Regions from separate parts of the Gudongella ferriphila genome, predicted to be linked through region 1. Evidence: riboswitches for the same ligand, from Rfam matches in the RefSeq annotation. Region 1 holds a riboswitch; each other region holds the start of a gene.
What was found. A riboswitch is a leader RNA that binds a small molecule or an ion and turns the genes downstream of it on or off. The one in region 1 is predicted to bind cyclic di-GMP.

Region 1 (10,944 bases):
GTTCCCTTGTGGAATATAGGGGAAAGACCTCTTCCCGAATGTTTCTTGCCACCCTAAGTCTAGTGCTTACAACTACTGGGTCATATTCCTGCGGATCTAGCCAAATTGTCATCCTATTCACCTCTTTTGTCTGAATCCATAATGGTTCTGATTCTCTTTATTTCATCCCGCAGCACAGCAGCTTTCTCATATTCCTCTTGTTTTACCGCTTCCTGAAGCTCCTTGTCCAAGCTGTCGATGTCCTCCTGGTGTCTGACCATTGAGTAGCCTCTCTTGGGTATCTTCCCACTGTGCTTTGTGTGACCGTGTATTCCACGGATGACATTGGAAAGCTCCTTGCCGAATGCGTCATAGCACCTTGAGCACCCAAGCTTTCCAGTGGATCTGAACTTCTCATAGCTCAATCCACAGTTGGGGCATTTTGTATCCACCGTAACTCCCTCAAATAACTTGTGCAAGGGGAAATGCTCCTGAATGTCCTTTTGGATACCGGCTGCACATACCTCACATAGATGATGGTCTTCCATAACTCCGTTTATGATGCTGGTGTAGTGAATCTTAGCTTCCCTATCATTGCAGGATTCGCATTTCATAGTCTGTCACACTCCAATCTATTTAACCAGAACCAGCAGTATGTTCCTTAAGACAGATGCCCTGATTGCATTTCTGTCACCAGGGTCACAATTAAAGGCTCTATCGCTTACAGCAGCCTTTATGATTTCAGCCTCCCTGCCGGAAATAACCTCTTCCTCCTGTAGGGCCACAATGATCTCATGGGCCTTGTTTTCAGTGAGTGATTCCCCAACTATATTCTGAATGATATTGTTAAGGCTAATGTCTTCCTGGAGCTTCACTTTTACAATTTTAATATACCCACCGCCACCTCTTCTACTCTCAATATAGTATCCTTTGTAAGGGGTAAATCTTGTGCTAAGGACATAATTTATTTGTGAGGGGGCGCATTCAAACTGACTTGCAAGCTCATTTCTCTGTATTTCAACCACACCGTCCATCTCATCGATGAGCTCCTTTAGGAACTGTTCGATGATGTTGCTCAATCCAGCCATGTTTATCCCTTCTTTCTGACTTTGACTTTCTTTGTCTTTTACCCAAAAAAATTAAGCCCTAACAGGCTTAATTAATATTCCCTAACTTTTTGGTATTCCATTTCACTCTTGACCATCTTAACAGTCATGTCATTCTGGTAGTACGCAGCATCAAAGGTGGTGTCGATTATGATCCAGCTTCCGTTGATATAGACCTCATTCCATGCGTGATAAACATCTACTCCCGCAGCGTATCCCTTAACCAGCTTGGTTGGGATTCCCTGAGATCTCAAAAGTCCTGCAAAGACCGCCGAGTAATCGTAGCAGATTCCCTGACCGCTTGTTATTGTCTCGTCGATTGAAGGAATGTAGGAATCATTGAGGTAATTGATCTTCTCATAATCGTATTTGATGTTGTTTACCATATAATTGTATGCCTTAAGCATCTTTTGGTAGTCGGAATCAGCATCAGCAAACAACGATGCGGCCAACCCTTCCATCACTGACTGGTCATTCCAATAAACAGGCTGACTTGATGTCAGGTATACATTCTCATTCCACTCTGATATGTTGGTTTCTGATTTTCCAAGAACCTGGTACTTGTTGCCCTCAATATTTTTCAGAAGCTTCACAGTATAGACTCCTTCTCCCAGCTGAAGGGGGATGAACTCCTGTGTGCTGTTCATGCTGTAGAAATACTTCTCAGTACCCTTTTCCACCATGACTCTCATATTGCTTCCGTATGCCAAACTGTTTATCATAAGCTGATTATTGTCTATAGTTGTAACGCCGAAGCTCTCAGCAGCATTTGATGTCCCAATTATTCCAAACAAAAAAACAAATACCAATAAAAGGCTCAATACTCTCCTCTTCACGTGTAAACTCTCCTTTCGGTAGCTGGCTGCCTTTTCAGGCCCTATAGCTTTGCGTCCCTACCTCTCGATAGGTTTGCCTTTGTCGTTTGACAGTACACAAAAAGGGGCTGCCTTCTTGCATTTGTCATACTAATCATTCTTGCTAATATTAATTTACACAATCATTATACCACAATATAATCAACTGTAAACCTTTATTTTGCAATAGTTACATAAATTTTCAGCCCGGTATAAAACCGGGCTGATCAATTGGCTAATTATTCTCTTTTTCAGCTTTTGCCTCAGCAATGATTTTTTCAGCTATCATCTGAGGAACCTCTTCATATCTGACAAATTCCATTGTAAAGCTTCCCCTTGCCTGGGTCATTGCCCTTAAATCGATTGCATATTCAAACATCTCTGCATGTGGGGCCTCCGCTATGATCTTCTGGCTTCCGTCAGCCTGCTGCTCCATACCGAGAATCCTACCTCTACGCTTGTTCATGTCTCCCATGACATCGCCCATGTAGTCCTCAGGTATCTTGACCTCTACCTTTACGATAGGCTCAAGAAGTATTGGCTTTGCCTCTTCCATACCCTTCTTGAAGGCTATGGACGCTGCTATCTTAAATGCCATCTCGTTTGAGTCAACGTCATGATATGAACCATCAAACAGTGTAGCCTTGATGTTTACGACTGGATAGCCTGCAAGAACTCCATGCTCCAGGGATTCTCTTACCCCTTTTTCGACAGCTGGCCAGAAGTTTCTCGGAACTGACCCGCCAAAAATTTCCTCCTGGAATACAAATTCCTCTTCACAAGGCTCAAATCTCATATGGACATCTCCGTACTGACCTGCTCCACCTGACTGTTTCTTGTGCTTACCCTGTACGGTTGCAGTGCCTTTTATTGTCTCCCTGAAGGCGATCTTTGGACTCTTAAGAACCACATCAACTCCAAAATTAGTCTTCAGCTTGTCAACTATTACGGTAAGCTGCATGTTGCCCTGTCCACCAATAAGCAGCTGCTTCGTTTCTGTGTTTCTCTCTATAACAAATGTAGGGTCCTCATCTATCATCTTGTTTAGGGATGTACCGATCTTCTCCTCGTCACCCTTGTTCTTTGGCTCAACTGCCATGAACAGTGTTGGCTGGGGATATTTTATTGTCTCATAAAGTGTCTGATTGTTCTTGTCACAAAGGGTGTCACCGGTTTGGGTGTAGGCAAGCTTTGATGTTGCTCCAATGTCCCCTGCCATAATCTCTGAAATCTCCACCTGGTTCTTACCTCTAAGAATGAACAACCCACCTAGCTTCTCCGCCTTTTCCTTGGTTGAGTTATACACTTCAGTATCCTTTGTGAGCTTTCCTGAAACAACCTTGAACAAGGTAAGCTTTCCAACGAAGGGGTCAACAATGGTCTTGAAAACAACTGCTGAGAAGGGCTCGTTTACATCAACCTTTCTGATTATCTCCTCTCCATCCTTGGTTCCCTTTACGCTTCCAACATCTGCTGGAGACGGAATGTATCTTTGGATAAGGTCAAGAAGGAAATCAACCCCCATTGCCTTTTCTGCACAGCCGACAACAAGTGGTACCAGGGTTCCGTTTGAAACGCTTCCCCTTATTCCCCTCGTTATCTCCTCCTGGGTGAACTCTTCACCCTCAAAGTACTTCTCCATAAGCGCCTCTTCGGAAAGTGCTATCCTTTCCATGAACAACTCTCTATATTCATCAACCTTTGACTTTTGGGCATCGTTTAGAGGAACTTCCTTCCTGTTCTTTCCATCGTATTCATAAGCAACTTCATCTATAAGATTTGCAAAGCCATTGAAACCCTCTCCAGTTGTGTTGGGGTATGCAAAGGGAACTATCTTGTCCCCAAATTGGCCTATCAGATCCTCAAGCAACTTATCAAAGTTGATATTTTCCTTGTCCATTTTATTTACGAATATGATTCGCGGTGTGTCGTACTTCTCAAGGTTCTTCCATGCCTTCTCTGTCCCTACCTCAATTCCCGAGGAAGCGTCCACAAGAAGCACTGAACCTTCACTTGCTCTTTTAGCTCCATACATTTCACCGATAAAATCGAAATATCCTGGTGTATCCAGTATATTGAATTTGGTATTATTCCATTCTACCGGGATAACTGCTGTTCCGATTGAGACGTGTCTGGCAATCTCCTGCTTGTCAAAATCTGACATTGTGTTCCCGTCTGTAACCTTTCCCTGTCTTGTAGTCACACCTGTTGCAAATAGCATTGCTTCTGTTAAAGTGGTCTTACCATTACTGCTGTGCCCGAGTAGGGCTACATTTCTGATCTTTTCCGTTGAATACGCTTTCAAGATACATTCCCCCTAACTAGAATTTTAAAAGATATGATAACCTTTTCAATTACTGCAATTTTCAAACAAGTTTAAATTCTACACCTATTCATTATAACATGAATCTTTTGTTTAATCAAAATATATTTGAGGTCAAAAAAGCACCCCAAAGGGGCGCTTTATGGCGTTTTCTCGGTTTATAGGGTAATGATTTCGTACCCATCCTTTATGTAGTCCTCCATGGCCGGATGACCTTCAAGATTTCCTTTTATTGGTATCCCTACAGTCTCGTTGAACTCCAGAACTCCCAGCTTTGCAGAGCACGCCTTGCAGATGCAGTCAAACAAACCCATTTCCTTTGCCTTGAGGTATGGCTTGTTCTCACCCTTTTCAAGCTTGTCTATCAGGGTGACTGCCTCGCCCTCCATTATGATCTTTACAGGATATCCCTTCTTGTGCAGGTCCATGGCATTGAGTACCAGGTGCATAAAGCACATCTCATCTCCTCTGAATGCGAAAAATGCAATCTTTCTCATGTTATTTCCTCCTTTCAAACATCACTGATTTGAAGCTTCCTCCCAAAGATAAAGTGATGCAACGGTTCCGTATGGGGTGAACAGCTCCCTGAAATGGGGATGCAGGTCTTTTTTGATCTCCTCCAAGCCGTAAGCCCTCTGAAGTCCCCGCCTGATTCCCAAATCATCGAAGCTTAGGACATCCTTCCTCCCAAAGGAGAAGATTAGCATCATCTCCGCAGTCCACCTTCCAACACCCTTCAAGCCAACCAGGCTTTTTATTATTTCCTCATCTGGAAGTTCCTTGAGCGCTTCAAAGTCAACAGCTCCGTTCAGAACAGCTTCAACTATACCCTTGATATACCCTGCCTTCCTAAAGGATACTCCGCATTCCTGAATCTCCTCCAGGCTTAGTCCACCTATGCTGTTCACAGATAGCTCACCAGCCCGTTGGACCAGTCTCCCTTCCACAGTCTCAGCAGCTTTTGTGGAGATCTGTTGACTTATTATGCTTCCAACAAGGGCTGAAAAGGGGTCGGAATTGACCTCCCTTTCTATATGCCCGTGCTTTTCAATCAAGCTCTTCATAACCCTATCTCTAGCTGCCAAATATTCCTTTTCCTGTTTTCCGTACTTGAAATATTCCATCCCCTACTCCTTCTATATTCAATTTAGGCTGCCAAAATGCTATAATAACCATATATCCACAATCCAAGGAGGCTTTCACCATGGAAAAATTCACTGCTGGCAAGAAAATCACAAGAGAAAAGGAAATAGTAGCCCTTATGATTGACCTCTACTATAAAGGCAGCCAAAACTCCCTGTCAAAGGAAGAATACCTTGACCTTAAGGACTACTGCCTAAAAAAGCTTGATTCCTGCGTCTTTGGTGAAGACAAGAGCTTCTGTTCCTCCTGTAATATCCACTGCTATGATAAGGATTACAGGGAAAAAATCCGTTCCGTCATGAGATACTCAGCACCCAGGATGCTCTTTTATCATCCAATAATCATGCTAAGTCACATGAAGACCTCCCTAAAAAGATCCTAGAAGTATTCTCTGGTCTCTATTGGAAGACCCTTCTTTGCCAACCGTCTTTCCACATTGTCCTTTATTATGGAGTAGACAAACACGAAAAGGGGTACTCCAATGATCAGTCCTATGAAGCCCAATAGCTTTCCTGCCACAAGAAGTGAGAACAATATCCAAAATGCTGATATCCCAAGGGAATCACCAAGGATCTTTGGCCCCAGGATATTGCCATCAAACTGCTGAAGCAATATGACAATCACTATAAACCAAAGTGCCTGAATAGGTGAAACAATTGCTATAATGAAAACTCCCGGAACCGCTCCGATAAATGGCCCAAAGAATGGGATAATGTTTGTAACCCCAATGATAAAGGAGACAAGAATTGGAAATGGCATTTGGAATATCATAAGGATAATGTAGGTCAAAATCCCTATGATAAAGGAATCCAGGATTTTCCCGCTCAGAAACCTTCCAAAAATTGTATCGGCCCTTCTTGCAAGCTCCAAGGTCCTGTTCGCCCTGGGTCCATGGAAAATGGAGTAGGTCACCTTTCTTCCAAGAGCCCTGAACCTGTCCTTGTCAAAGAGCAGATAAACGGAAACTATTATACCTATTGCTATGTTCCAGATGCTTGCAAGGACCAGGCCTACGATACTTCCTATAACCGGAATAAGACCTGTCACAAATCCCAAAGTGTTGTCAAGCACTCCATTCCACCAGTCAACAATATACTGGAGATAATCCTCCCTGATATGGAGACCCTCAATCTGTTCTATCACCCACATTGAAATGCTGTCGAAGTTATCTGTGACCAGGGTCACAAGCCTTGCAACAGATGCAATAAGCTGGGGTATTACAATTATTGCAAAAAGGTATCCAATTGTACCCACTATGGCGTAGGTAAATATTATTCCAATGGCCCTTTTAAGCCTTGGCATATTGACTTTTTTCATCAATGGATTTGTAATCACCTTTTCAATTATCTCAAGGATGAAATTGAAGAGGTAGGCCATCACTGCACCTATTATTATCGGCTGCAAGGACCCAAGAAACGTCGACACCTTTTCACTAAATACTGCAATATCAGAGGCGATCAGATAGAAGACTATGCTTAGGCAAATAACAACCAGGGAATATGCAGCTATTGTAAGGTATCTAACATTCCATTCAATCTTCATATTCTGCCTCTCACCTCCCGTGTCCAGCCAAAGATTCCCCCTGTATGTATAAACAGGATGTTTCCATACTTATCCAGATTTCCCGCTTTGATCTCCTGAACCAATCCATACATTGCTTTTCCAGTGTATACCGGATCCAGGACCAGGCCTTCAAGTCTCGCAAGCCATTTGATGAACTGAAGCTCCTCATCCCTGCTGAGGGCATAACCAAGACCAGGGTAACCATCAATGATATTGATATCTTCTTTCTCTATCTCAAATGGAATTTCCATGTACCCTTTCATTTCCTTCAGCAGCTCCACGACCCTTTCCCTGAAGTACTCTGCAGTAGAGGAGATATTGATTCCAAGTACGTCCCTCATCCCTCCATCCATCCTGTTTCCGGCATAGAGGCCTGCAAAGGTTCCACCTGAGCCTACAGTTGCAACAATTGCATCAAACTTAAAGCCCAGCTCCTTTTCCTGTGCTGCAATTTCATTGTAGGCATTAAGGTAGCCAAATGAACCAATCCCATTTGATGCACCAATTGGAAGAATATAGCCTTTTTTACCATCCAGATCAATTTGAGCCTTCAACCCCTCCATAATCTCATCTAGGGAATTTTCAAATTCCTCTGGGGTGACAAACACAACCTGGGCACCCATAAGGGTTTCAAGGAAAAGATTTCCCTCACGATCCTCCTTATCCTCACCTCTGAGCACAAGGGTGCAGCCCATTCCAAGCTTGGCAGCAACGGCTGCCGTTGCCCTGGCATGATTTGACTGTATTCCCCCGCAGGTGATGAGATGATTGCAGCCACGGTCAAGAGCCTCCTTAGCTGCGAATTCAAGCTTTCTCACCTTGTTTCCAGATACCTCCATCCCGGTCTGGTCATCTCTTTTTATCCAGATGTTCTTGCCCAGCTCCTGGCTAAGTCTTTCAAGCTTTTCAATTTTTGTCGGCAGATTTGCCAATCTTATTCTTTCAGGCATTTTCATAACGATACCCCCTGGATTTTTTAGTCTATTGATCCAAATTTGCTGAATGGAAATATTCTAAAGGCAACCTTGCCCTTAACCTGCTCAGTGTCAACAAAGCCAATAACACGGCTATCAAGACTGTTCTCCCTGTTGTCCCCAAGGACAAACAGCTTCCCTTCCGGTACGCTCCAGCCAGTCTCCCCACTGGAATAGGTCATCTTGTCAATGTATGGCTCATTGAGCCTTTCACCGTTTACAAATACCTCTCCATCTATGAGTTCCACCTGGTCTCCTCCTACAGCAATCACTCTCTTTATAAGGAGATTCTTTTCTGCAGCTCCAGTTAGCCTGAACCTTAGGCTGTTTCTGATGTCACTTATCTCGTTTATCATGTTCCTAATCAGGCCCTTCTCTATGGGATTCTTGTCAAATATGATCACATCTCCCCTTTCAGGGTCTGTGAAGAAGTACCCCACCCTATTTACTACAAGCCTGTCACCCTGGATGAAGGTTGGCTCCATTGACTGCTCCATAACCATTGTCATGGAAACTATGTTGGATATTATAAAGAGTGCAACCAGCAGCGCCACCACAAGGGATGATATCCAGCTGAAAATCTCACCCATGATACTTTTTCCATTACCCATATATTTCAGTCCCTTCAGTTATAAGTCAGTAAATCTATCAAAGCTGTGGAATCTGGTTCCTTGAAAAACCAACACTCCCGCATCACCTTCAACCATCATTCCATATTCCTTTCCCTTTACCTGAAGCTCCAGTCTGTCCCCGCTGGCAAACTGAAAGGTAACAAAGTAGCTGGTATGTCCTGTCCCCATGTGATGATTGTTATGGGTGTTTGCAGACCTTCTGAAATTCTCTCTTTTTGATACAACTGTAGCGTTTACATTAAGAATCGGTTGATTATTGTTCTTCTTCCAACCAAGCAGCCCTTTAATCACCGTAACTGCAATAACAGCAAAAATCAGCAAAAAGAATATAGGAAAAAGCATAAACATTAAATTAAACCCACTCATCTAATAACCTCCATCGATCACTTGTGAAAATGAGATGTATCCCCTTCCAGCTCAAGAGCCCATAATTCTCCACTTTTCCTGAATACACTCAAGGAAGTTCCAGGAAAAACATCAATCTCGGAAATAGTGCCCCTGGGCAAGCCCTTAAGGATGGTCACCAAGGCCTTTATTGTGACACCGTGAGCCACAATCAACACATTCTCCCCACCGGATTCCACAATAACCTTAAGACCCCTTTCAACCCTGTCAAAGAGCTCCTCAATGGTCTCTCCTCCGCAGGATTTGTACTTCATTGGATTTGTCATGTAGTTGTTGAACTCCTCAAAGTATTTCTTCTTGATGTCAACAAGTCTCTGACCCTCCCAAAGACCGAATCCGATTTCCCTTAATTCCATGATCTGCCTGATTTCAACATCCTTGCCGTCCTTGATAATTTCAGCGGTCTTTACCGCCCTGTACTGGTCGCTTGAGTATATGATGTCAAAATCAATATCCCTTATTGCATCCCTCAATCGCTCAGCTCTCTCCAGCCCCTTGGGTGTAAGCGGGGAATTCATCCAGCCCTGTAGTCGCCCTTCAGTGTTCCACTGGGTCTGTCCATGTCTTGTTATATATAATCTCAACTCTCTTCCTCCCTGTTAAAATTCCTCTGCCAAATCCACCAAGGCCTTGTCACAGACCCTGTAAACCGTCCATTCATCCATGGGGATGGCCCCTATGCTCTTATAAAAGTCGATGGAGGATTTGTTCCAGTCAAGACACCACCACTCGAATCTTCCACAGCCCCTTTCCAGAGCCAGCTTTGCAAGGTAGGATAGGAGCAGTTTCCCGATGCCCCTCCCTCTCATTTCAGGCCTTACATAAAGGTCCTCAAGATAAAGTCCCGGTCTTCCCAGGAATGTTGAAAAATTGTGGAAGAACAGCGCAAAACCTACTGGCTCTCCCTTATATTCTGCAATTACGACCTCAGCAGCCTTTCTGACAAAAAGACTCTCCCTTAAGATCTCCTCAGTTGCCACAACCTCGTGAAGCAGCTTCTCATAGTCAGCAAGCTCCTTTATGAATCTAAGTATCAGGGAAAGGTCCTCTTTCACTGCCAATCTCAAGGTAACATCCTCAACTCTTGTTTCAATTCTATCCATCAAGCCATCTCCTCCCAATTATTACTCAATTAAGTAAATTATATCACAAGGACGAGCTTAATTGGCAGCTTAAATAAACACTATTTCAATAATTCTGGCTATTTCTGGGTAACAATAGGTTAGATGATAAAGGAGGTGTTCAGTTTGAGCGATCTTTCAAATAAAAAGTGTACCCCTTGTGAGGTTGGAGCAATACCCCTTCAACCTGAGGAGATAAAGAACATGCTCAAGGACCTTGATGAGGGCTGGAGCAGCGATGACGACAAGTCCATCCACAAGACCTTCAAGTTTGATGACTTCATGGGGGCAATGAACTTTGCAAATAGCATTGCAAAGCTTGCCGAGGAGGAAGGCCACCACCCAACCCTGACAGTATCCTGGGGAAAGCTAAAGGCAAGCCTTATGACACACAAAATCAAGGGGCTTCACGAGAATGATTTTATCCTGGCAGCAAAAATAGACAAGCTATAAAAGAAAGAACCCCAGATTTCTTGGCCTTGAAAATAGCCATTGAAATTTTAGGGTTCTCTTTTTTCCCATACCTAGGTATTAAAAGTCTGTACAATCTAATTTTCTATTCTCATGAAAATATCTTTTGCCTCTCCTACCTTCACTACACTTCCCTTCTCCAATACAACAACCCTGTCAGCTATTGCAAGACTTATGGCAAGAAACAGCCTACAGGACCCATCCTTGAAAATCTGTCGCAAACCGTAAGTCCTGTTATCTATGTCAATTAAGAAAATCATTACCGCAACAGCAATGACAGCACCTGGAATTGAATACCCCAGTATTGTTATCCTTGTGTAACCCTTTGTCAAAAAATTCTGCTTTATCCTTGAGTAGTTTGCAATTACTATTG
Region 2 (10,944 bases), on a different contig from region 1:
AAAGGACGTCCAGATCATGTGTGAAGTTCTGGAGTCACTGGGAAGCAAGGTTGAATATCTTGAGGACAATGTCCTGAAGATCAATTCCGCCAACATTACCAACTACGAGACAAAATATGAGCTAATGAGCAAGATGAGGGCTTCATTTCTTGTTATGGGACCATTGCTTACAAGATTGGGAAAGACCAAGAATTCCATGCCTGGAGGCTGTGCAATCGGATCCAGACCAATAGATCTTCATCTAAAGGGATTCAAGGCACTTGGGGCAACAATAGATGTTGACCACGGTGATATCGGGGCATATGCAGACAAGCTTGTGGGTGACATTATTTATCTTGACTTTCCTTCAGTTGGAGCCACTGAAAACATTATGATGGCAGCCACAATGGCTGAAGGTGAAACGGTAATAGACAATGCGGCCATGGAGCCTGAAATAGTAGATCTTTCCAACTTCCTGAACAAGCTGGGAGCAGATATCAAGGGTGCAGGAACATCCACCATCAGGATCAAGGGGGTTAAGAAGCTGGGTGGAGCATATCACCAGATAATCCCTGACAGGATCGAAGCTGGAACATTTATGGTTGCGGCTGCAATCAGTGGTGGAGACGTTCTTGTTGACAACGTTATCAACTCACATCTTAAGCCTGTGATTGCAAAATTGAGGGAAGCAGGTTGCACTGTTGAAGAGGGAAGTGACAGCATAAGGGTAATCGGAAATCAGAATCTAAAGGCAATAGATATCAAGACCCTTCCATATCCAGGATTCCCCACTGACATGCAGGCTCAATTCATGGCGCTTATGACAACCTTAAGTGGTACCAGTTCAGTTATGGAAACGGTTTTTGAAAACAGATTCATGCATGTGGAGGAGCTCAAAAAAATGGGAGCTCAGATAAGGATAGAGGGAAGATCTGCAATTATTACAGGAGTGGATGAAATTAAGGGTGCAAAGGTTGAGGCATCTGACCTTAGGGCAGGAGCAGCTCTTGTTCTGGCGGGTATTGTTGCTGATGGAACAACTGAAATCGGGAACATCTATCACATCGACAGGGGATATGACGGCATAGAGGAGAAGTTCAGCAATCTGGGAGCGATCATCTACCGAAAGACATTCCAGGTTAAATAGAAGATTAACAACTATGGGTAAGCGTAATGACAGTAGATAAGAGCAGTTATTATGCGGCCCATTTTTTGCATAAAAATAGTGAAGGAGGAAGAGTATGTTTGCATTGAGATCGGATGTTGGAATCGACCTTGGGACAGCAAGTGTTCTTGTGTACATAAAGGGCAAGGGAATTGTGCTTAAGGAGCCATCAGTGGTTGCAATTGACCAGTATACCAATAAGTTCCTTGCAGTCGGTGAGGAAGCCAGGAGGATGCTTGGGAGAACCCCGGGAAATATTGTGGCAATCAGACCACTGAAGGATGGAGTTATTTCAGACTACAGTATAACGGAAAGAATGCTTAAGTATTTTATTCAAAAGGCACTTGGTAGAATGTGGTTCAAGCCCAGGATCATAATCTGTGTACCCAGTGGGATAACCGAGGTTGAAAAAAGAGCTGTTATGGAAGCCAGCAACGAGGCCGGTGCAAGTAAAACCTACCTTATAGAGGAGCCCATAGCGGCAGCTATTGGGGCAGGACTTGACATTACACAGCCAAACGGAAATATGGTTGTGGATATTGGAGGAGGTACCTCTGATGTTGCGGTTATTTCCCTTGGAGGAATAGTTGTAAGCAAGTCAATAAAGACTGCTGGGGATGAATGTGATGAGGCCATAATAAAGTACATCAGGAAAAAGTATAACATGATGATTGGTGAAAGATCTGCCGAGCAGCTGAAAATGGAAGTCGGTTGCGCATATCCATACGAAGAGGAAAAGGTGATGGAGGTTAAGGGAAGAAACCTACTCACAGGTCTACCTCTTAATGTTGAGGTTTCATCTGAGGACATGCTGGAGGCCCTTCACGAGCCGGTGAATGAAATAGTTGAGGCGGTGCATGAGGTGCTTGAGAAGACACCTCCAGAGCTTGCGTCTGACATCAGTAACGCCGGAATATACCTCACTGGTGGTGGAGCAATGCTCTATGGACTGGACAAGCTAATTGAGAAGAGAACCGGAATCGCAACAAGGCTTGCAGACAACCCGGTTGAGTGCGTCGCCATAGGAACAGGGAAGTCCCTGGACTCAATAGAGGTTCTTGAAAAGACAATGAAGGAGTCAGACAGATCCAGATTCAGATAAAAAAGTAACACCGTTGCCCAATTTAGCTGGCAACGGTGTTTTTTTTAATCGAATCTATATGGTGTTTTAATTTCATAGGTGATACTGACGCCGTTAACCACAAACTCAGCATAGGAGTAGTTGGCAAAATCATCAGGTGTGCTAATCCTGGCACCTGTAAGGGTTATATACCTTATGCCGTCCTTTAGAGTTGCGCTATTTCTTCCATCGCTTTGAACCACAAAGATATTCTTGCCCCTTTCCATCTGCTCCACCAGGAGGCTGTGGAACAGGTCCGCCTCCATCTTGTCATTGAATCCGCTCTCACCCAACACAGGCCTTGAAATGGATATAATTATATTTGGTTCAGGTCTGCCATCAAGATCAGAGATAAGCTGGGTCCACTGGCTGCTGTTTGCCGCCCTTATTCCATCTGCAGTGGCCTGTAGATTGATTACATACACTCCTTCAGCCTGGGCCTTTCCGTAGGTGCTGCCGCCATTGATTGTTGAGGTATGGCTTATTGACCCCCTAAAGGCGGATGTCATATCTCCAACCTGCACTCCTATTCTAGAGGAGGACAGTGCTTCTGTAAGACCCTTTAGCCTGTGTGAAGAAACAACCTTGGCAAGCAAAGTGTTCCCTGATATCTTTGGTTCGCTGTAAACTGATACCTTCACTCCACCGCCCTGGGCCGGCTTGTTAAGGGGATCGAGAATCTTGGTTGAAGCTGGTACGGATTTGGTGTCAACGGGAAGGGTGGTGAATGATTTAAGGTCATCTATCACAATCCTTCCCGTTGGAAACTTTTCAGTATTTACCTCTGCAACATAGATCCTTTGCAGAGTCACGGGATACGAAATACCCGATGGAAGCTGAGCTTCCAGGTACTTCCAGCCATTGAAGTCCATGGATTTGGTGAAGTCTATAACATGTGCATTTCCCTTTGAATCAAGGATTGTACCCCTTAGCCAAACTCCGGAGGAATCTCCCAGAACGTTAAGTCCAAGCTTTTGGGGGGAACCATCAAGGGAAAGTCCTCTTGAAGTAGCCCTGAAATCAAGATAAGCTGCCCTTGTACCACTTCCCTGGGAGAAGTCGTATACAATTTCAACTGCCCTTTTGCCTTCGTAGGCCTCATCGGTAAAGGAAACCGAACCCTTTACGGTTGAAGGATAGCCGGAGAATCCTATTGCCAGGCTTTCTTCAAAGGATGTCACAGGCTTTAGGACCACTCCTACGGATACGGGAATTGCCTTGGTTGCATTGCCTGCAGAGATGATAAGTGCTCCTGAGGCAGGCTTTGAGGCTGCCTTGAAGACTCCATCCTGAACAGATCCAATATCTCCAGTTGTCCTGAAGGTAATTTGGGAGGAGTTGAGCACACTCTCTCTTCCAATTTCATCTACTCCAACAACAGAGCCAATGCTCCTGGTGCCCCCTGGAGTAAGGGAGATGCTGTCAAGGCCTGTTCTCAACTCCACAGGTGGATTCAGAACCCTGATTGTTGCTGTGGCGTTTACACCGTCATAGGAGGCCACAATTTCTCCAACTCCTGAAGATGTACCGATAAATCTTCCATTTTCAATTCGGCCTATGCCATTGGTTACAGACCATTTAACCGTTGAGGGGTCAATATGATACAGGTTGCTGCTTCTATCGAAGCCCTTAAGCTTCAGGCTGGTTGAGCTTCCTGGAAACACGAAGTCTGAGTCAACTGTTAAGAGGAGTCTTTCCATGCTCCCCTTGGGTGCAGTGGAGAAAACGCCTATTCCGTTTACAACATTTCTCTGCTCTGTGGGCTTGTTAACAAATTCAGCCACTGTCTGGTTTGCGGGCCTTATGGCCATGGCAGTTGAGCCACCACCGTCAAGGTTCACCCCGTTATATGCCCCCAAGTCCCTTAGGATGCTTCCCAAGGTTTCCTGTGTGGTGCCCTTGAAATAGGTGTCCCTTCCATCAACTGTAACCATTATGATTTCATTTTGATCCCTTGAAATTCCAAGACCTGTTCGTGGCTGATTGCCTGCAATGTTAATATCAGTATTTGTTATATTTCCATCCTTTAAGACTATGCTTCCGGATCCGATAGCAAACTTTATGGATTCCATATCCGGTATGATTCTGATATCCGTCTGAACCCTGTCCCCAGGATTGAAGAGAAGCAGGTTGGAGCTTTTTGAGGTCAGGACATAGGAATCCCCTGACTTTGGAATATCAAAGGCTTCGCCACCTGTTCTTCTCTCCATTACCATTCCATCCACCACAAGAACCTCGTGAAGGTCATTTCTGAACCTGGCACCGATGGATTTTGTACCCCAATCTGAGTTCAGCATGGTAATGGTTATAAACTCCGAATGGAGCTTGTTTACTGTATCGATATTGAGTACATTACCGGTGTTGTAGTTTGTGATTGTCATTTCCTTTTTCAAGTAATCGATATATGCCCTGTTATCAACGGTAGTGAAGAAGGTTGGGAGATGGTTTGGGGAGGATAGGATCCTTCCATTATCCACAAGGGCTCCCAGTGAAGTGGGTATTGGATTGGTGTTGTAGAAGTCACCATTTATACCTGCCACAGCACTTCTTTGCTCCACAAGGCCTTTGACGGTACTACGGGATGATAAACCCTCATTATGGTATAGGGGTCCCAATGATGTGTATTCATCCTTCAGGTCGATTCTAAGTACATTGATGTTGTACCAGCCACCTACGGTAAATTTTTCTATCCTTTCATGTAAAACCCCCGAGGAAACAGGAGTGGTTTCAATCTTTTCGTGAATTGTTGCAGGCATGGCGGCTGCGATTGCAGCAGTGCTTGTCAGTGCCAGTGACGCCCCAATTAGGCCAATGGCCAAAGTATTTCTTATGTTCATGGAATATCCCCTTTCTTTATGCATCGTTAGTTCCATTATATAGTGAGGCTTCTTCTGGTAGGTTACAAACCTGTTACGAATATATTAAATATCCGGGAATAAGATTGATGACATATGTTTATTAATTAACGACAAGGGTATTGTTAGGTTAGAGGTGTGGGGTATGGTCGAAATATATACCTTGGGTAATTTCGACATTAAATTGGGAGACATTTCTATTTTGCATATCGTAGGTAAAAAGCACAAGTTGATAAAATTATTCAAGTATCTACTGACCTTTCAAGGAAAAAAACTGCTTCCTGAAAGAATCATCGAAGATTTATGGCAGGATGAATACATAGAACCGCTAAAGGCGCTGAGAACTCAAATCTCCAGGGTAAGGAAGATGTTCCCTGAGGAGGTATGTGGTTTTGCGCCCTTTTTTAGCATTGAATTCATTGATGGGTATTATGTTTTCAATCTTAATGAGGAGTGCTATGTTGATTTTATACATATGCAGAAATGTATTGATGACATCGATTATGAGGGTAGCAATAAAAGCTGCAAGGATGTGGTCTGCATTTACAAAGGGGAGTTCCTGGGTGAACTGGGAGATGAGGAATGGCTTGTACCAGTCAGGAGCATGTTTGACAGGATGTATGTGAAGAGCCTTTCAAAATATCTTCAGCAGCTTATGGATAAGGGTGAATACAGCAGAATTCTAACAGTCTGCGAGGAAGCATTGAGGTACAAGCCATATGAGGAGTCAATACATATAAGCTTCATGGAAGCTTTGGATGCACTTGGTGAGAACAAGTATGCCGTAAATCACTATAGCTTTTGTACCACCAAGCTTTACAGGGAGCTGGGGGAGACACCCAGTGACAGGATGAAGGATGTATACAAGAGGATCAAGAATGGCAATGACAGCAGCAATCAAAAGCCGGTATTGCAACTGGAAAATATTGATAGGAACATTAACCAGAATGTTGATAGAAATGGTGCCTTGATTTGTGAGCCCAGGCAATTTGAATTTATATACGGCTATGAAAGGGCTTTGATGGAAAGGGAAAACACAGCATTTTACCTTGGTGTTTTAACCCTGGACCAGTCCGGACTCATAAGAAATGAAGGGGTTGATGTAGAGAAGAATACAAGGCAGCTTATGGGGTCTATTCAATGCAACCTTAGGAAAGGAGATGCAATAGCACAGTGGAATTCCAACCAGGCATTGCTGCTATCAAAGATATCGGATGAATGCGGAGTCAATTGTCTGGTGAAAAGAATACAGAATTGCTTCGTTAACCTAGAAGAACACAATAAACTATCCTTAAACATAAAAATAAAAAAAATAATCTAGTTCCATTTCTCTTGAGAATCCTTGAAAATCAAACATTCAAGGATTCTTTTTCTATGCTTTGATTTCTTGAAATCAACTTGTAATCGGGGTGTAATTTCATTGAAATCACAGCAGGTATATATTGAGTGGAACAAAGTATTACAAATCCGTTACAAAGAGAGGTGGATGGTCATGAGAATCGGAAAGAACAAAATATTTGTGATGCTAGTGGTAATGGCCATGGTGCTTTTTGTGGGAACCAGCTCATTGGGTGAGGAGCTTCATCCGGAGGACCATACACCTGAAGCAACAGTAATTGAGGAGGCAGAAGAATTTCAGGTAAGGGAGGATCCTGCGGCAGCTGAAACCCAGGATGATGGAATCATCCCTGAAGAGGAAGAGGAAATACAGGAAAAAGCAGAGGTTGAAATCATATTTGAAGAAGTAATTGAAGAAACAGACGGGGGCATCCAAGAAGACACTCAAATCCAGGAGGAACCGGTAGTGGAAGAAGAGCCGGTATTCGTTGAAGAAATCATTCCGCGATATGTATCCTTACGTATAAGTGTTGAACCCGACAGGGGGAAGTATACAAATGGCGAACTTATCCAATATGATATATCAATTGAGAACAATGGTACTGATCCAATAGAGGGCTTGGATGTATCGGATGATATGGGTGTGAATGAGAAAATCGGTTGTCTTGATTCGGGTGAAAGGGTCCTTGTAACTGGGAGCTATGAAATCGATGACTATAACAGGATGGAAAGTATAGGTAATACTGTCAGTGTTTCTGCAGTATGCGATGGAGAAAGGGTTAGTGGCCAAGTGGGTTATGTTGTTTCAATTGAAATCCCACAAGGTTCAATTTCCATAACCAATAACGTAATTGGTGTAAGTGGCTTGAATAATGAATTCACAATTCTTGTTGAAGGACCTAACAATTACATCAATTACGTCCAGCTGGGGGATTCAGACAATGTAACAATAAGGAATCTTTTTATAGGTGATTATGCAGTTACACCCCTTGAGTGCATGAACTGCAGTTCAATAATCTCTGATGGGACAATAAGCATTACAGAAAAAAGTCTAAATAAGGAAGTATCTGTGGAGTACAGTCTAGAAAACACAGGATGGTTCTCTGACTCTGATTCTCAGACTATAGAAGTGATGGATGTTGATGGAGAAGATATTGATTATAGTAAGATTGAGCTTCAGTCCAGTGATATGGACATACGAAGCGATGAAATATATTTAGATCTGGAGCCATTAATTGTTCTGGTTGAGGTACAGGTGGAGGCTTTGCAGCAACCAGAAGGGGAAGAATCATCATCAGTGGCAGATCCGGTCCAGGAGGTGACTTCCGAGCCTGTTGAAGCTGGTCTTCAGGAGGAAGTCACTGAACCGGATGCCGCAGAAGGAACTGAGGAAACAGAGCAGGAAGTAGAGGAAAGTCCTGTATTGGAAAGTGAAAATGAAGATGAGAATGTTGTTGTAGAGGAACCGGTATCTCCTGGTGAAGAAGAGGATATTAATCAGATTTATAATGAAGAACAAGAGGCTATAATACCTGAGGATCCTTTGGAAGAACTCTCCGTCCCATTAGAGCCAGAAGAAGAACCAACGGATTCAGTCTAGATTGGAGGTATGGATATGACAGAGATGAAAGAAAACAAATCCCTAAAAATATTGTCTGACATACTGTTTGCAATATTCATGCTGATAATGGCGTTTCTGATATTTATTACGGCACAATCGAGATTGACCGGTATGGAGCCATCGTTATTTGGAAACAGGCTGTATGTTGTTGATAGCGGGAGCATGGAACCTGCACTAAGGATAAACTCACTTATTGTGGTAAACGAAAGGACACCAGACCAGATAGAAATGGGTGATATTTTAACCTATTATGGTCCAGAATCTAGAACAAGAGTAACACACAGGGTTGTAGGAATTGGTCCTGGAAACGAGTACTTTATAACACAGGGCGATGCAAACAATGCAGAGGATGCAATGCCTGTGGAAAGAGAAAAGGTCATAGGAATAGTTGCTCTTTCAATACCATATGTGGGATTTGCATTCAGGTTTCTGAGCAGCACCCAGGGAATCATATTTATTGTATCTGTAGGCATAATAGCTTATATTGCACCACTTCTAATTAAAAGGAGACCGAAAGAAGCCTAAGGAAAGGATGGGTGTATATGAAAAGCAAATTAATTATTTTCTCAATTATACTGTTGTCGGCAATAATGGTAGCTGGCGGGACAGTTGCTTGGTTTTCATCCAGCCCAGACCCTACCTTGACAAATGGTGAAATGGGGATTGTCAAGGTAGAGGTAATCAGTGATGGCTTAGGCAATATATGTATCAAGAATCTTGGAAAGAGTGATTGTTATATAAGAGTAAGACTGATTCCCCAATGGAGTGATCAAAGTCTGTCAGTGTCAAATCTTGATATGGATATAAATGATTCCGACTGGACAGAAATGGAGGGTTTCCACTACTATAAAGACTCTCTGGAAGTAAATGGGATAACCACCAATATAATCAAGAGTGTAGACATTGGGGAGTTGACACCTGAATATGAAGGGGAGAGTCTGAGTATTAAAGTTGTTGCAGAGGGAGTCCAAAGTGCAAACGAGGCCTGGAAAGAAGTATGGAGCATTGATAGCCTACCTTTTTAATCCAGATCTACATAGGATTCCGTTAATATAGATCGTTCAGCAAACTTAGCGAAAGCTAAGGACGCAAAGCCACAGGGCCTCTATGTCATGGCAGCCTGGCTGCGGCAACCATAATTATATCAAGAAGGAGGAGAAGAAAGTGAAAAAGCGTAACATGGTTTTTGTAACCAGTATGTTGTTGGTGGTATTACTTATAGCAGGAGGAACATTTGCTTGGTTCACTGATGTAACACCACTGAAAATTAACAAATTCAAAGCTGGAACATTGGACATTACATTAATAGACAGATTCTGTCCAGATTTGGCACAAAATGTTAACCCTGGTGACTGCTACTTCAAGGAAGTGTATGTAAGGAATGATGGATCTAAGAAAGCAGTAGTTAGAATCAAGAAAGATATGGCATTTGAAGGCGGTTTAAGCCTTGCTCCTGTAAGTGCTTCAATTAGTTCAGACTGGTTTGAAAAAAATGGATATTATGTTTACAAAAAAGTTTTGAATCCTGGTCAAAGTACAACAGGTCTGTTTGCGATGAATAAGATTTGCTTCAGCGGACCTTTAATGGACAACACTTATCAAGGAAAGACATTTGACATCAAGGTAAAGGCAGAAGGAATTCAGGCATCTAACAATGCACCTTGGTTGAATGGTTGGGGAGTTAAAGTTTATTATCCTGCAGTAAGAGGAGATGAAGTAGTAGAAGGTCTAGTTACAGAAGCTACAGAAGCTGAAATGGCAGCTATATTGGAAGCAGAAGGTGCTCCAATAGGTGAAGTTGGTGCAGTAGAAATAGCTGATGTAATTGAAGAAGAAGTAAGATAGGCTATTTAATTCTGATCTGTAGAATTTAAGATTAAGGCAACACTTATATGAAGGCGGGTCATCCGCCTTTATATAAGTGCATACTATTACAAATTGAACAAAGGGAGGGATATTAATGAAAAGGCTTTTATCTAAATCCATAATTTTTCTGGGCGTTTTCGCATTGATTATGGGAGCGATGACAACCTTTGGAATAAATCCCTCCTATGCTGATAACCTTAAGATTATTGGCAACAATCTTGGCCTTGAAGTTGATCCAAGTGGAACTAGTCTGTTCAATCTTACAAATATGAATCCAGGAGATACAAACGAAGCCAAGGTTGATATAAGTAACACACTGGAATACAGGTTTGAGCTGTTTATGAGAACAGAGAGAGCAAGTAAAGCACCGACAGAAGGTGAAGCGGACCTCTTCAGACAGATGATCCTAATCATCAACTATGATGGGGATGAGATCTATAGAGGTCCAATGTCTGATTTTGCACAATCCAATATAAGTCTTGGTATTTTGCACCCAGGTGATGACAAGGAGTTAAAGGCAATTGTTCACCTGCCGGGAGCTGAAACCGGCAATGAGTTTCAGGGAACATCTGTAGAGGTTAGATGGATTTTCTTAGCGGAGCATAGACCGGATAACCCTCCAGATGATCCAGATAGGCCCAACAGACCGGATAGACCAGACAATCCGGTTGAGTCAGTAAACAGAGGTGAAATTCTGGAAATCAGAGAAGAGATTCCACAAAACATTTTAGAGCCTGAACAGCTTGAAATTATTGAAGCAGAGGAGGAAATACCTCTTATGATTCCGATTCTACCTAGAACTGGAGTCGTTCCAGCAGGATTGTATTATATCCTGGGAAGCCTGTTGTTTGTTGTTGGTATTAAAATAAAGGAGAAAGAATAAGAACGATGGGTAATTAAATCCCATCGTTCTAAATATATTTCTATTTATCGTCAATCTTCGCAAAACCACGGGTCTGCAAAAACCATCTCAGTTCAGCCTTTGTCTCTCCCAATTCCT
Region 3 (10,944 bases), on a different contig from region 1:
CATAAGACAGGTGACAGGCTCCGGAAGGGAATATGTCCTTGAGCTGTATACAACACTTCCTGCGGGAGACCTAAGACTTGACATAACAGGGGTTAAGGACCTGTCAGGAACCACAATCAAGGACTACAGGACCACTCTTCAGATGAAAGACCTTGAGAGACCAAGACTTCTAAATTACACAGGATACGGCAATGTAATCGTAATGGAATTTGACAAGGAAATGGATAGACAAAGTGTAAGCTACATCTCAAACTATGTGATGACCTTTGACGGATCGGAGCTTCCGCTTTCATCAGGAACAAACATATACCTTAATGATACAGGAAAGACACTAACCCTAACACTTCCTGATACCATCTCCGGTAAGGAGACCATGGTAGGAATGAAGAACAATCTCACCAAGCTTGAGGTTGTGGGACTAAGAAGCAAGGCAGGAAACCTTACAAACCCCCTTCTTTTAAGCCTGGAATTTGACGAAAGCTCGACAGGTGAGGCTAGGGTTGTGGATTACTACAGTTCAATACCAGGAAAACAGGCTATTCTATCTGAGCCGGAGGTTGTGAAGGTGAAATTCAACATGCCTATCATCCAAGCGGATGTTGAGGACTTTGATTTCAACGGTATTTCCATCTCAAGGGTCATAGCCGATGGAACAAATGTAGTTACAATAATCCTGGGGGAATCGGTAACCTGGATTGAGGATGGAGATGCTTCCATAGTAAGAAGAAACGAAATCCGAACGTCGATTGATACAGGAGTTGCCTACGGAGGCTTCAATGTTCATGACGAAGTGTCGCCAATGCTAGTAAGCAACAGGGTTGATATCAGAAACGGCAGCCTGGAAATTGAATTCAGCGAGGACCTTGAGGATGACGGAGCGAGCCTTTACAGAAGGGATCTTGAAGTGATCAGACTTGCTGACAACAGAATCCTCAGTGAGGATGAGTATTCCACCTCCCTCTTGTCAAGCTACCCTGACACCATTGTAATAGCAATCAAGAACAAATCTATCCAGTCGGAATATGCAGTTAGGATCATTGACTCACCGTCATATATAAGGGACCTTTCAGGAAACCTTGTATTGCCATCATCACCAATTCAAACTAGAGACACCCTATAGGTGCTCCAATCCTTATAATGTTTCAAAGAGACGTCAACCATTAACACTGGTTGGCGTCATTTTTAGTTTTACAAAATTCATGACAACCATTTGACATTTTTGTAAAAATATAGTGAATCCCCGAGGAATTAACAGTATAATGGTAATAACACATTTATTTTTTCCAATCACAACTTTAAATTGTACTCTGGGGAGGAAATCAAATGAATCCGAATGAATATAAAACCATTACACCAAAAGATCATCCAAATGGGTATAGCAAGGACACCCTTTTCGGACAGTCCTCTATGTTCCATGCAATACTCAATTCAACAGAGGATATGATATTCTTTAAAAATAGGGATGGAGTATACATACACTGCAACCAGGCATATGCAGATCACCTTGGAAAATCCATTGATGAAATTATGGGACTTAGGGAATATGATTTGCATAGACCTGAAATAGCTGCAAGGTTTGTAGATGAGGATAGACAGATACTCCAAACCCTCCAGTCTCAAAGATATGAAATCTGGGGCAGGAAATCGTCTGGAGAAAGGGTTAAGCTTGAAATCATCAAATCGCCGTATTTTGATGATAATCATAATATAGTAGGAATCGTGGCAATAATCCGTGACATAACAAAACGTCACAATGTTGAGCTTGAACTAAGCGAGAGCAAGAGATATCTAAGAGCCATCCTGGAAACTTCTCTTGATGCCTTTTGGGTGGTGGACAAGGATGGTAATTTCTATGATTTTAATTCTGCATTCTGTGAAATGAGTGGTTATTCAAGAGAAGAGCTTTTGAAAATGAATATTGAAGATCTTGAAATTACCGAGAACAGAACAGCTATAGAGAAGCGAATTAATAGGATCCTTACAGAAGGAAAGGACAGATTTGAAACAGTACATAGGAAAAAGGATGGCGCCACCTATGACATTGAGATAGTTTCCTCTCTTTTTGACAGCGACCATTCCCTTGTTGTTGGATTTGCCAGGGACATATCCCAAAGCAAAGAAGAATCAAAGAGGATTAGTTTCCTTAGTTTCCATGATCACCTGACAGGGCTTTACAACAGGCGCTATATTGAAGACTCAGTCAAGAGACTGGATACCAAAAGAAACTATCCCTTTACAATAATGACGCTGGATGTTAATGGCCTCAAGCTTACAAATGATGCGTTTGGGCATCACACTGGCGACCAGGTTCTAGTGTCTGTATCGGAAGCTATAAAGAAGGTCTGTCGTGAGGATGATATAATTGGAAGGACCGGAGGAGATGAATTTATCATTTTGCTACCAAAAACCGATCGCTCTGATGCAGAAAAAATAAAGAAGAGAATCGAGAAAACAGCCACTGAAGCTGATCTTGACTCAGTACTTGTTTCAGTGGCTATTGGGTACTCAATCAAAAATCATCCAGATAAGGATATACAAGAAGTTATGAAGGAAGCGGATTCTATGATGTACCGGAACAAGCTCAAGGATGGAAAGTCCTTTAGAAGAAAGACCATTGAGCTCATATTGGACAATATTAATAAGAAATACGGTTTGGAAATGTATCACACGAGAAAGGTCTCAGATTACAGCAGACAGCTAGCCCTTGCAATGGGCTATGGTGGAAGGATAGCTGATGATGTTCAAAAGGCGGGAGAACTGCACGATATTGGAAAGATAATCCTTCCTGCAGAACTTTTAAACAAACCTGAGCCCTTGAATCAATCAGAATTTGAGCTTATCAAACAGCACCCTGAGGCCAGTTATCAGATTTTAAAGAGCACAGACGAATACGCTTATCTTGCGGAGATAGTCCTCCATCATCATGAGCGATGGGATGGCACAGGATATCCCGAAGGTCTGAAGGGAGAGGAAATACCACTCCTGTCAAGAATCATTGCGGTTTCAGACACCTATGAAGCATTGACAGGGGAAAGACCCTACAAGGAACCATTGGAAAGGGCTTCAGCAATCCAGATACTCAACCAATCTGCAGGGACACAGCTTGATCCTAAAATGGTCAAGGTTTTTGTGGAAGAGGTACTATCACAAAAGAGTTGAAAGCTTGAAATTCAAGCTTTCAACTCTTTAGTTTATTTTGCTATTACATTAGCCAGTTCAGTGATGCTCTTTGTGAGCTCGTCCAGCTTCCCTTCTATCCTGACCAGAAGATAGACTGAGATAACAATTGGAAACCCAAGATTGGCAACACTGGAATAGATATCCTCCACCTCTTCACCCCCTTGCTGGATATGGAAAAAGGGCCCTGAGGCCCTATTTCTAAACTGTCATCTCATCAACTGTAGTGGTTACAACCCTTGCTCCCACTTTTTCGACCAAATCGCCGTTTCTAGACTGAAAAATCCCAGCACCAAGAAGTGTATCCATTACTGCAAAAACCTCCATGTCCGTAATATCAGCTCTTGGTTCATTGATGCTGATCCTGTAATTCTTGTTCTGATCATCCAGAAAGTCCATTTCTAGCTTTGTCTTTACCATCCTTTCACCCCCTTGTTAGAAAAGCCTACGTTTACTAAACATTTGTGATTACAGATTCCTCCACCTTCTTGACCTTCATAAGTGGAAGCTCCTGCAGTCCTGCCAATGCCTCTCCAGATGCATGGATATTGTCATCCGTAGCATCCAGCTTGACATTGCTGTAGGATTTTGAAGAAATCCTCTGTTTGCCGTCTACCATCCCGGCATCCAGCTCAAGCTTCAAGGTTCTCTTTTCCGCCATAACTTCTATCGCCATTGTCTCACCTCCCTTCTACCTATTACATTGCATAAGGGAGGAAAATGTACCTATGCAGATTCAAAAAAAGACAAAAAAATTAGAGGGGCTCTCGCCCCTCAGATATACTATGGTTGTTTTCTATTGTGGTATCATTATAATCTGGCCTGGGAAGATCAGATGTGGATTTGCAAGGCTGTTATACTCTGCAAGAACTCTCCAGTCCACTCCATATGCTCTACCAATCTTGGACAACCAGTCTCCTGACTTAACTGTATAGGCTATGTCAGCTGGTGCTGGCTCGGGAGTCTCAACCAATGGAAGGGCAACTATTCTGCCTTCTATTGCCGGGCTTACCTCAGGATTAGCTCTTAGATAAGCTTCAAGAACCTCTGAAAGAAGACCTGAGTATGCAAGGATTTCCTTGCCTTCGAACATTGTGTAGCCGTCTCCACCTGCAGCAAGGAAGTCATTTGTTACCAGTGTATAGGTTGCTTCCATGTCAACAGGCTCTTCACCTATCATAAGCTGGGTTATTCTTGATCCCACCTCCTGGTTTGGATCAAAGATATAGCTCATTCCACTTACATGTGGGAAGTGTCCAGCTGTAGCAGGGTAGTCCTTGACTCCATGCTCCAAAGCTGCCATAAGCTCTGCTCCGGTCACTTCAATGTTTGTTAATACATTTGTGAATGGGAATGCAGTCAATACATCACCTAGGGTAATATCTCCCGCTTCAATGCTTGCCCTGATTCCACCACCATTTGTAAGGGCAACATCCGCTCCTGATGCAACTATCATGGCATCGGTGATAAGATTACCCAGGTTTGTTTCACCTGATCTAACATTGTCTCTCAGACCGTCAAGGGCTACAGTAGTGCTTCCTACTACCTCCTCCTGCATCTCCTCGATTGGTGCAGTGGTTTCCTCAATCAATCCAGCTATATACTCATCTGCCACAAGCCCCTTAAGGTCTTCATACGGATGTTGGGTCGATTCGAATACCGGTACTCCATCAACCATGGATACCTTTACAACTCCAATGTGGCTCAAATAGTTTCCAGCCTGTACAATATATGCACCATTTCTCTCCTCGCCTGTAACATGATGGCTGTGACCATCCACTATAAGGTCTATGCCTTCAACATTGTCTGCCAGGGTGTAGGCTGTGTCAACTGACGATCCGTCAATCCCAAGGTGTATAAGTGCGACTATAAGGTCAACCTCCATCTCGGTAAGAGCCTCAACAGCTGCATTTCCCGTCTCGATAACATCAGCGAACTCTATTCCTATTGTATTGTTGGGATGTGACTTTGTCTTGGTCCCCTCGGTGGCTATACCGAACACTCCAACTCTCATTCCATTCTCCATCTCATATACCATGTATGGGTCAAAGTCTGAGGTTCCGTCTTCCTTGACCACATTGGCCCCGAGAATGTCGAACTCGGCCATTGCCTTAAGTTCAAGCAGTCTTTCGTAGCCAAAGTTGAAATCATGGTTACCTGGTACCATTGCATCGAATTCCATGGCATTCATCACCTCTACAACCGCCTCCCCCTCAGTCAGGTTGGCAGGGATCGTACCGTGGAATGAGTCTCCTGCATGAAGCAACAGAAGGTTTGGATTCTCTTCCTTCAATCCATCCAGGAAGGTCTTCATCTTTGGATAACCCAATGTGCCGTCAAAATCATTCTCTTCAAGTCTTCCATGTACATCATTAACATGGACAATCGTCAGGGTCTCATGTCCGTCAGCGAATGAAGCCGTGGCTGGCATTATCATCAGACCAAGAACCAGTACAAATGACATTACCATACCGATGATTCTTTTGTTTCTCAACATTGTCTCTCCTCCTTTAATTTATCTTTTTAATGCGCAATAACTATATACCCCTGATGACAACGTTTTACCAACCTTTTTAAATATATGTTTTAATAATATGTTTGTTTAGCCATTTAAATAGGTGGTATAAATAGGTAAAGAGAGAAACATAAAAAGGCAAACCTTGTGAAAGCAGGGGGCGCAAAGCTCGAAGTCTACAGCCATCTGGCTATGATAGTTCAGCTGCTATGTGAAAGCATGGCAGCTTTTCGTATTCAATCAGGAAATAATTGTAAGTGTTGGGATGTATTTGCCAAATCAATATTAAGCCTACAGCATACAAAGGCAAACCTGTCGAAAGTCAGGGGCGCAAAGCTTGAAGTCTACAGCCCACATCGGGTATGGCCGTTCAGCTGCTATGTTAATCCATAGCGGCTTTTTGTTTGGATAACTATAAGGAGATGAAGCCTATGGGAAATGAACTGTTGAATTAAGAAGACATAAATATTTCAAGCAACACCACTGCATGCACAAGCGATACATAGACTCACAAGCGTAGAGTCTAAAAACAAGAAAAGGAGTGAGAATAATGATGAGAAAGTATAGCAAGCTGCTTACGTTTCTAATAGCTTTCTCGATGATACTGAGCATGCATGTATCCTTTGCTGTGCCGGAGTATATTGATTATGAGGGCAATGACAGCTACACCTACAAGGAAAATTCAAACAAATCCAGTACTTGGTATTTTGATGAGGATGGCAATAATGTTGATGGTCCTACGGACTACTGGGTTAAGTTCAAGGTATCTGGAGATGAGCTAAGCTTTGAGACCAATAATCTGTCACTTGATCTGGTTTCCATAAAAGGAGGCCCCATGTACAGAGTTTACACAAACTTGGGATCAAGTGAATCTGGGCTTACAGCACCCTTGAATGAAAATGGAAATGAACCCTACGAACCCTATGGAATATCCCATTATTCATTCGAACTGGATGAGATTATCCCACCTCCTCCACCAGAGAAGGCTGATGTGAGAGTGGAGAAATCCATTGATGACATGGAAGATGAAGAGAGCCTTGCAGGATTTAAGTTTGTATTACAGCAAAATGATGAAACAAAATATGGCCCTGTCACAACTAACAGTAGTGGATATGCACTGTTTGAGGATGTTGAGCCAGGCACCTACGATGTAGTCGAGCTTCTTACAAATGATCAGAAGGAAATCTACACTCCTGAAAAGGATGTAACCGTAACTGTTGAAGAAGATGAAGAAGGACTTGTAAGGATTGGCTTTGAAAACAGCAAGGTTCCTGAAGATGAAGAACTTGGAAGCCTTATTGTTCACAAGAGAATCATGAAGGAAAATGGAAGCATAGTTGGAGCCCTTGACGGCGGTAAGTTTACAGTAAGACTGACTGGTCCAAATGATTATGACGAAGAGAAAACCATCAACGAACCAGACGAAAATGGTGAGCATGTAGTATTTGATGATCTTCCATTTGGAACCTATACACTTTCAGAAACAAAGATTGATCATGAAGGTAAAACTTACGGAGATCCAATCTTTGCCACATCAGGAAACAAGAACTATACTGTCTTAAATGATTTTGATGGTTTGGTCTACAAGGACACAGTAACAATTGAAATTGAATCTACTGGACAGGAAGTAATCTGGTTGATAAATGTTTTGGAAGAAGCACCACCACCTCCTCCTGAACTAGGAGAAATAGAGATATCCAAAGCATTGGTTGACGAGGAAGGCGAAGAAATAACTGATGACAACACCAATTTCACATTCAAGATTGAAATAAAGGTTGCAAATGATGATGAAGGATTTGATTGGGTTGAAATCGATGAAAGTCCTATTATCCTAAAAGGTGGAGAATTTGAAAAACTAACAGATTTACCACTAGGTGAATATAGGATTACAGAAATAAATATTCCAGATGGATATATGCTTCATGAGGATACTGACAATCCACAAACAACCACTCTTGAAACTAATGGGGATGTGGATGAAGTAATGTTCACAAATGTAAGAGAGGACGATACTCCTCCACCTCCTGAGCTAGGAGAAATCGAAGTAACCAAAGTCGTTCAGAACAGATTTGGAAACGGGATTAGCAGCAGCACAAGATTCTACTTCGAACTTCAAATGTTCAATGATGATGAAGAGTGGGAGGTAAAGGAAGAAAAATCAATCCTTGGCAATGGAACCGTTACCTTTGATGATCTTGAGGATGGTCTCTACAGAGTTAGGGAGGTCAGAATCAACAGTGACTTCAGACTTTTCTCAAACAATAATCTTGAGGTGGAGGTTGAAGATGCTTCCTCCGAGGAAGTTGAATTTATCAACAGACTCCGTCCACCACAGGATGACGAGGATGATGACAGACCACCTAGACCTAGACCAGAGCCTGAAGAAGAGGAAGAGGAAATAATTACCGAGGTATTGCCAGAAACAACAGTTGTCCCAGAACCTGAACCAGAAATAGTTGTTGAAGAAGAACCAGAAGTTGAGGTTGTGGAAGAAGTAACACCACTTGCAACACTTCCAAGAACTGGAGCTTCCGACCCAGCAGTATTTGCAGGATTTGGAGCAGCTTTCATGGCACTGGGATTGTTTCTTAAGAAGAAAAGATTTTAACTAGGAGCACTCAATAGGAGGTTTCCCTCGAGGGAAACCTCCTTTTATTGTAATTATTAGTTTCTTGGTATCATAATCTTCTGTCCCGGGAAGATCAGATTTGGGTTTGAAAGTTCATTGTACTCAGCCAATACCTTCCAGTCAACACCATAAGCCATTCCAATCTTGGACAGCCAGTCCCCAGGCTTGACTATATACTCAATATCATCCTTTGGTGGTTCAGGTGTAGGCTCTGGAACCGGTTCAGGTGCAGGCTCCATCGGGGCAACTTCAATTCCATACTCGGCTAGAACCTCATCTGGAATCAAGCCCTGCATTATCATATCATCCGCATTTATCGCCTTGGCATTGTAGCTTCTTCCATCCTCTGATACAGGAAGCTCAAGATTTCCAGCCTTTATCTCTTCAATAAGATATGGTCTTAGAGGATGATCAAGATCAGCACCTACAACCTCCCAGTTGTTGTCAACCACTGGTGCAATAGGGGTGTTTTCAGCAATATAATCTGCAATATAGCTTCTAAGTGATTTTGGATCAGACTCAAAATATGGCTCTCCACTGATGATTCCCATACTCTTCAGGCCACCGTATCTGTAGTTGTTTATGGCAAGCTTAAGTGTATCCTCTGGCATTACAGGCTCACCTTCAAACATGAGGTCAACTATCCTCTCGCCAGCGGGCTTTGTTATATCCACCTTGTAGTCCACTCCCTGGAACATGTCGTAGTTGTAGCCCCTTATGTTGGGGTTGAAGCTTATGTTGATGTCACCAGGTGCATAGGTGTTGTAGTAGCTTGCTGACCACTCCATGTAATCCTTCAATTCTGCCCCTGTTACCTCAATACCGATAAGAGTATTGGGATACTTGTAGATCTCAAATATGTCGGCGTAGGTTACATCCCCCATTCTCAGATTTGAATTCTGGCTGAAAAGTGCTGCTCCTGCAACATCCGCTCCTGTGGCCTCAAGCTGTGCGATATTAATCAGGTCCATTACACCTGTATCTCTTATCTGCGCCTCTGGAATTCCAGGAATTTCAGATGGAGGTGCAAAATCCTCCTCTACCTGTCCTATTACATCCACAAGGAAATCTAGTGTGTTCTGATGGTACTCAGCTGCATATTCCCTCAGCTCTTCACTTGCTGTATACTCCGCAACATCAATTACCTGAACTCTGCTGTCATCAATAATCCATACATCGTCCTCCATAGCAAGGTCAAAGTCAAATCTCACTACCTGTCTTCCTGCATCCCTTGCGGCTCCTACAAGTGTGTTTCCAACCTTCTGGCTTTCAGTGACATGTGCATGTCCCGTAAGTACTCCTGCTATCTCAGGATATTTTTCCACGAAAATCTCCGCTCCATCCCCAGAGCCTTCATACTCCTCCTCATAGCCTATGTGTGAGGTTACAAATATTAGGTCTGCTCCCTCATCCTTCATCATTTCAATATGCTCTCCCACTGAATCGGCAGGATAAATGAATTCCAGCTCCGTTACCTTTGGTCCGTCCCATCTTGGGATGTTTGGATTTGTAATTCCAAGGATTCCAACCTTTACTCCGGCAATCTCCTTGATTACATAAGGAATACCAGTCAAGTAATCACCGCTGTGGGAATATTTCACATTTGCTCCAAGTATTGGGAATTCTGCCTCATCAACAATCTTGTCAACCAGGTCAAGTCCGAAGTTGAACTCGTGGTTTCCAAGAACCATTGCGTCATACCCCATGAAGTTCATCACATCAATAACCGGATGTGCAAGGTCCAATCTTGTGTTGTACAGGTCGTCTGAAAGGATTGTACCTTGAACGGTGTCACCGTTGTCCACCAGCAATGTGTTTGGATTTTCCTCCCTGATTGCCTGAATGACCGAGTATACCTTTGCCATTCCCCTGTCCTCAACATCCACACCATCCTCGTAGGAATAGTTGTAGATATTTGCATGCAAGTCGGTTGTTCCCACAATGGTTATGGTGACTTCATGCCCATCTGCAAAAGCCCCGGCGGGCATTACAAAGGCACTGAGAACCATTACCAAAGCAAGGGCAATGCTAAGTAGCTTTTTGTTGAAATACATCAAAACATTCCTCCTTATACATAGTTTATTGGCCTACACTATAATTCTACCCCTACTGCAAGAATTAAACATTTAACAAGAAAAAAGATGGAGCAAAAGCTCCACCTCCTTCTCTATATCATCTACCTTACAAATATTATCTCAACCTCAATATCAATCTCAGGGTTGAAGACAACTGAAACCGTGTCACCGGACCTTACCGAAGAGTCTCCAAACACCATGTAATCAGGTGCAAGCCAGAACTCCTCGCCATCAAGTGATATTCTCTCATTTCTTGTGCTTATTGATGTCACCTCAAATCTCACACTGTCAGAATCCAAAAGAACATTTGCAGCAATTACCTTCCCATCCTCAAGAACAAGCTCAACAAGCTCATCTGTGCTCATTGAGGGAAGAACTGCAAAATCAGCCACATCAAAATCCACTGAATCCCCTTCTGCGTTCGTTCCAGTGATCTCATCGTCCCTTGAAGGGTTGAATGCGTACTCAAGCAGGAGTATCTCAACATCCACAAATTCATCATCAAGCACGAAGTCAGTGAACACTATTGTGTGGGCGGTACTGTCTGA

Region 2: another riboswitch for cyclic di-GMP. It lies ahead of ACKVDP_RS04905 (TasA family protein); the one in region 1 lies ahead of ACKVDP_RS12785 (transglutaminase-like domain-containing protein).
Region 3: another riboswitch for cyclic di-GMP. It lies ahead of ACKVDP_RS05050 (SpaA isopeptide-forming pilin-related protein); the one in region 1 lies ahead of ACKVDP_RS12785 (transglutaminase-like domain-containing protein).

Annotation. Positions count from the first base shown of each region.
Region 1 covers NZ_JBJXRK010000038.1:4,778-15,721, forward strand. The annotation lists gene ACKVDP_RS12770 (protein arginine kinase) at 1-112, opposite strand, end outside; gene ACKVDP_RS12775 (UvrB/UvrC motif-containing protein) at 114-593, opposite strand; gene ACKVDP_RS12780 (CtsR family transcriptional regulator) at 612-1,067, opposite strand; gene ACKVDP_RS12785 (transglutaminase-like domain-containing protein) at 1,139-1,921, opposite strand; cyclic di-GMP riboswitch class I at 1,936-2,009, opposite strand; gene fusA (elongation factor G) at 2,175-4,244, opposite strand; gene ACKVDP_RS12795 (cytoplasmic protein) at 4,421-4,759, opposite strand; gene ACKVDP_RS12800 (DNA-3-methyladenine glycosylase family protein) at 4,781-5,386, opposite strand; gene ACKVDP_RS12805 (nitrous oxide-stimulated promoter family protein) at 5,467-5,787, shown strand; gene ACKVDP_RS12810 (AI-2E family transporter) at 5,784-6,947, opposite strand; gene ACKVDP_RS12815 (D-cysteine desulfhydrase family protein) at 6,944-7,924, opposite strand; gene lepB (signal peptidase I) at 7,945-8,553, opposite strand; gene ACKVDP_RS12825 (DUF2500 domain-containing protein) at 8,572-8,940, opposite strand; gene ACKVDP_RS12830 (histidine phosphatase family protein) at 8,958-9,563, opposite strand; gene ACKVDP_RS12835 (GNAT family N-acetyltransferase) at 9,579-10,082, opposite strand; gene ACKVDP_RS12840 (4a-hydroxytetrahydrobiopterin dehydratase) at 10,227-10,553, shown strand; gene ACKVDP_RS12845 (hypothetical protein) at 10,649-10,903, opposite strand.
Region 2 covers NZ_JBJXRK010000004.1:165,434-176,377, reverse strand. The annotation lists gene murA (UDP-N-acetylglucosamine 1-carboxyvinyltransferase) at 1-1,126, shown strand, start outside; gene mreB (rod shape-determining protein) at 1,221-2,246, shown strand; gene ACKVDP_RS04930 (phosphodiester glycosidase family protein) at 2,291-5,101, opposite strand; gene ACKVDP_RS04925 (AfsR/SARP family transcriptional regulator) at 5,265-6,440, shown strand; gene ACKVDP_RS04920 (hypothetical protein) at 6,612-8,057, shown strand; gene ACKVDP_RS04915 (signal peptidase I) at 8,073-8,603, shown strand; gene ACKVDP_RS04910 (hypothetical protein) at 8,621-9,103, shown strand; cyclic di-GMP riboswitch class I at 9,132-9,210, shown strand; gene ACKVDP_RS04905 (TasA family protein) at 9,243-9,923, shown strand; gene ACKVDP_RS04900 (hypothetical protein) at 10,039-10,827, shown strand; gene ACKVDP_RS04895 (SixA phosphatase family protein) at 10,868-10,944, opposite strand, start outside.
Region 3 covers NZ_JBJXRK010000005.1:15,552-26,495, reverse strand. The annotation lists gene ACKVDP_RS05080 (S-layer homology domain-containing protein) at 1-1,120, shown strand, start outside; gene ACKVDP_RS05075 (sensor domain-containing diguanylate cyclase/phosphohydrolase) at 1,324-3,159, shown strand; gene ACKVDP_RS05070 (YvrJ family protein) at 3,192-3,329, opposite strand; gene ACKVDP_RS05065 (DUF2922 domain-containing protein) at 3,379-3,597, opposite strand; gene ACKVDP_RS05060 (DUF1659 domain-containing protein) at 3,632-3,853, opposite strand; gene ACKVDP_RS05055 (5'-nucleotidase C-terminal domain-containing protein) at 3,974-5,674, opposite strand; cyclic di-GMP riboswitch class I at 5,820-5,904, shown strand; cyclic di-GMP riboswitch class I at 5,988-6,074, shown strand; gene ACKVDP_RS05050 (SpaA isopeptide-forming pilin-related protein) at 6,243-8,300, shown strand; gene ACKVDP_RS05045 (5'-nucleotidase C-terminal domain-containing protein) at 8,357-10,375, opposite strand; gene ACKVDP_RS05040 (S-layer homology domain-containing protein) at 10,498-10,944, opposite strand, start outside.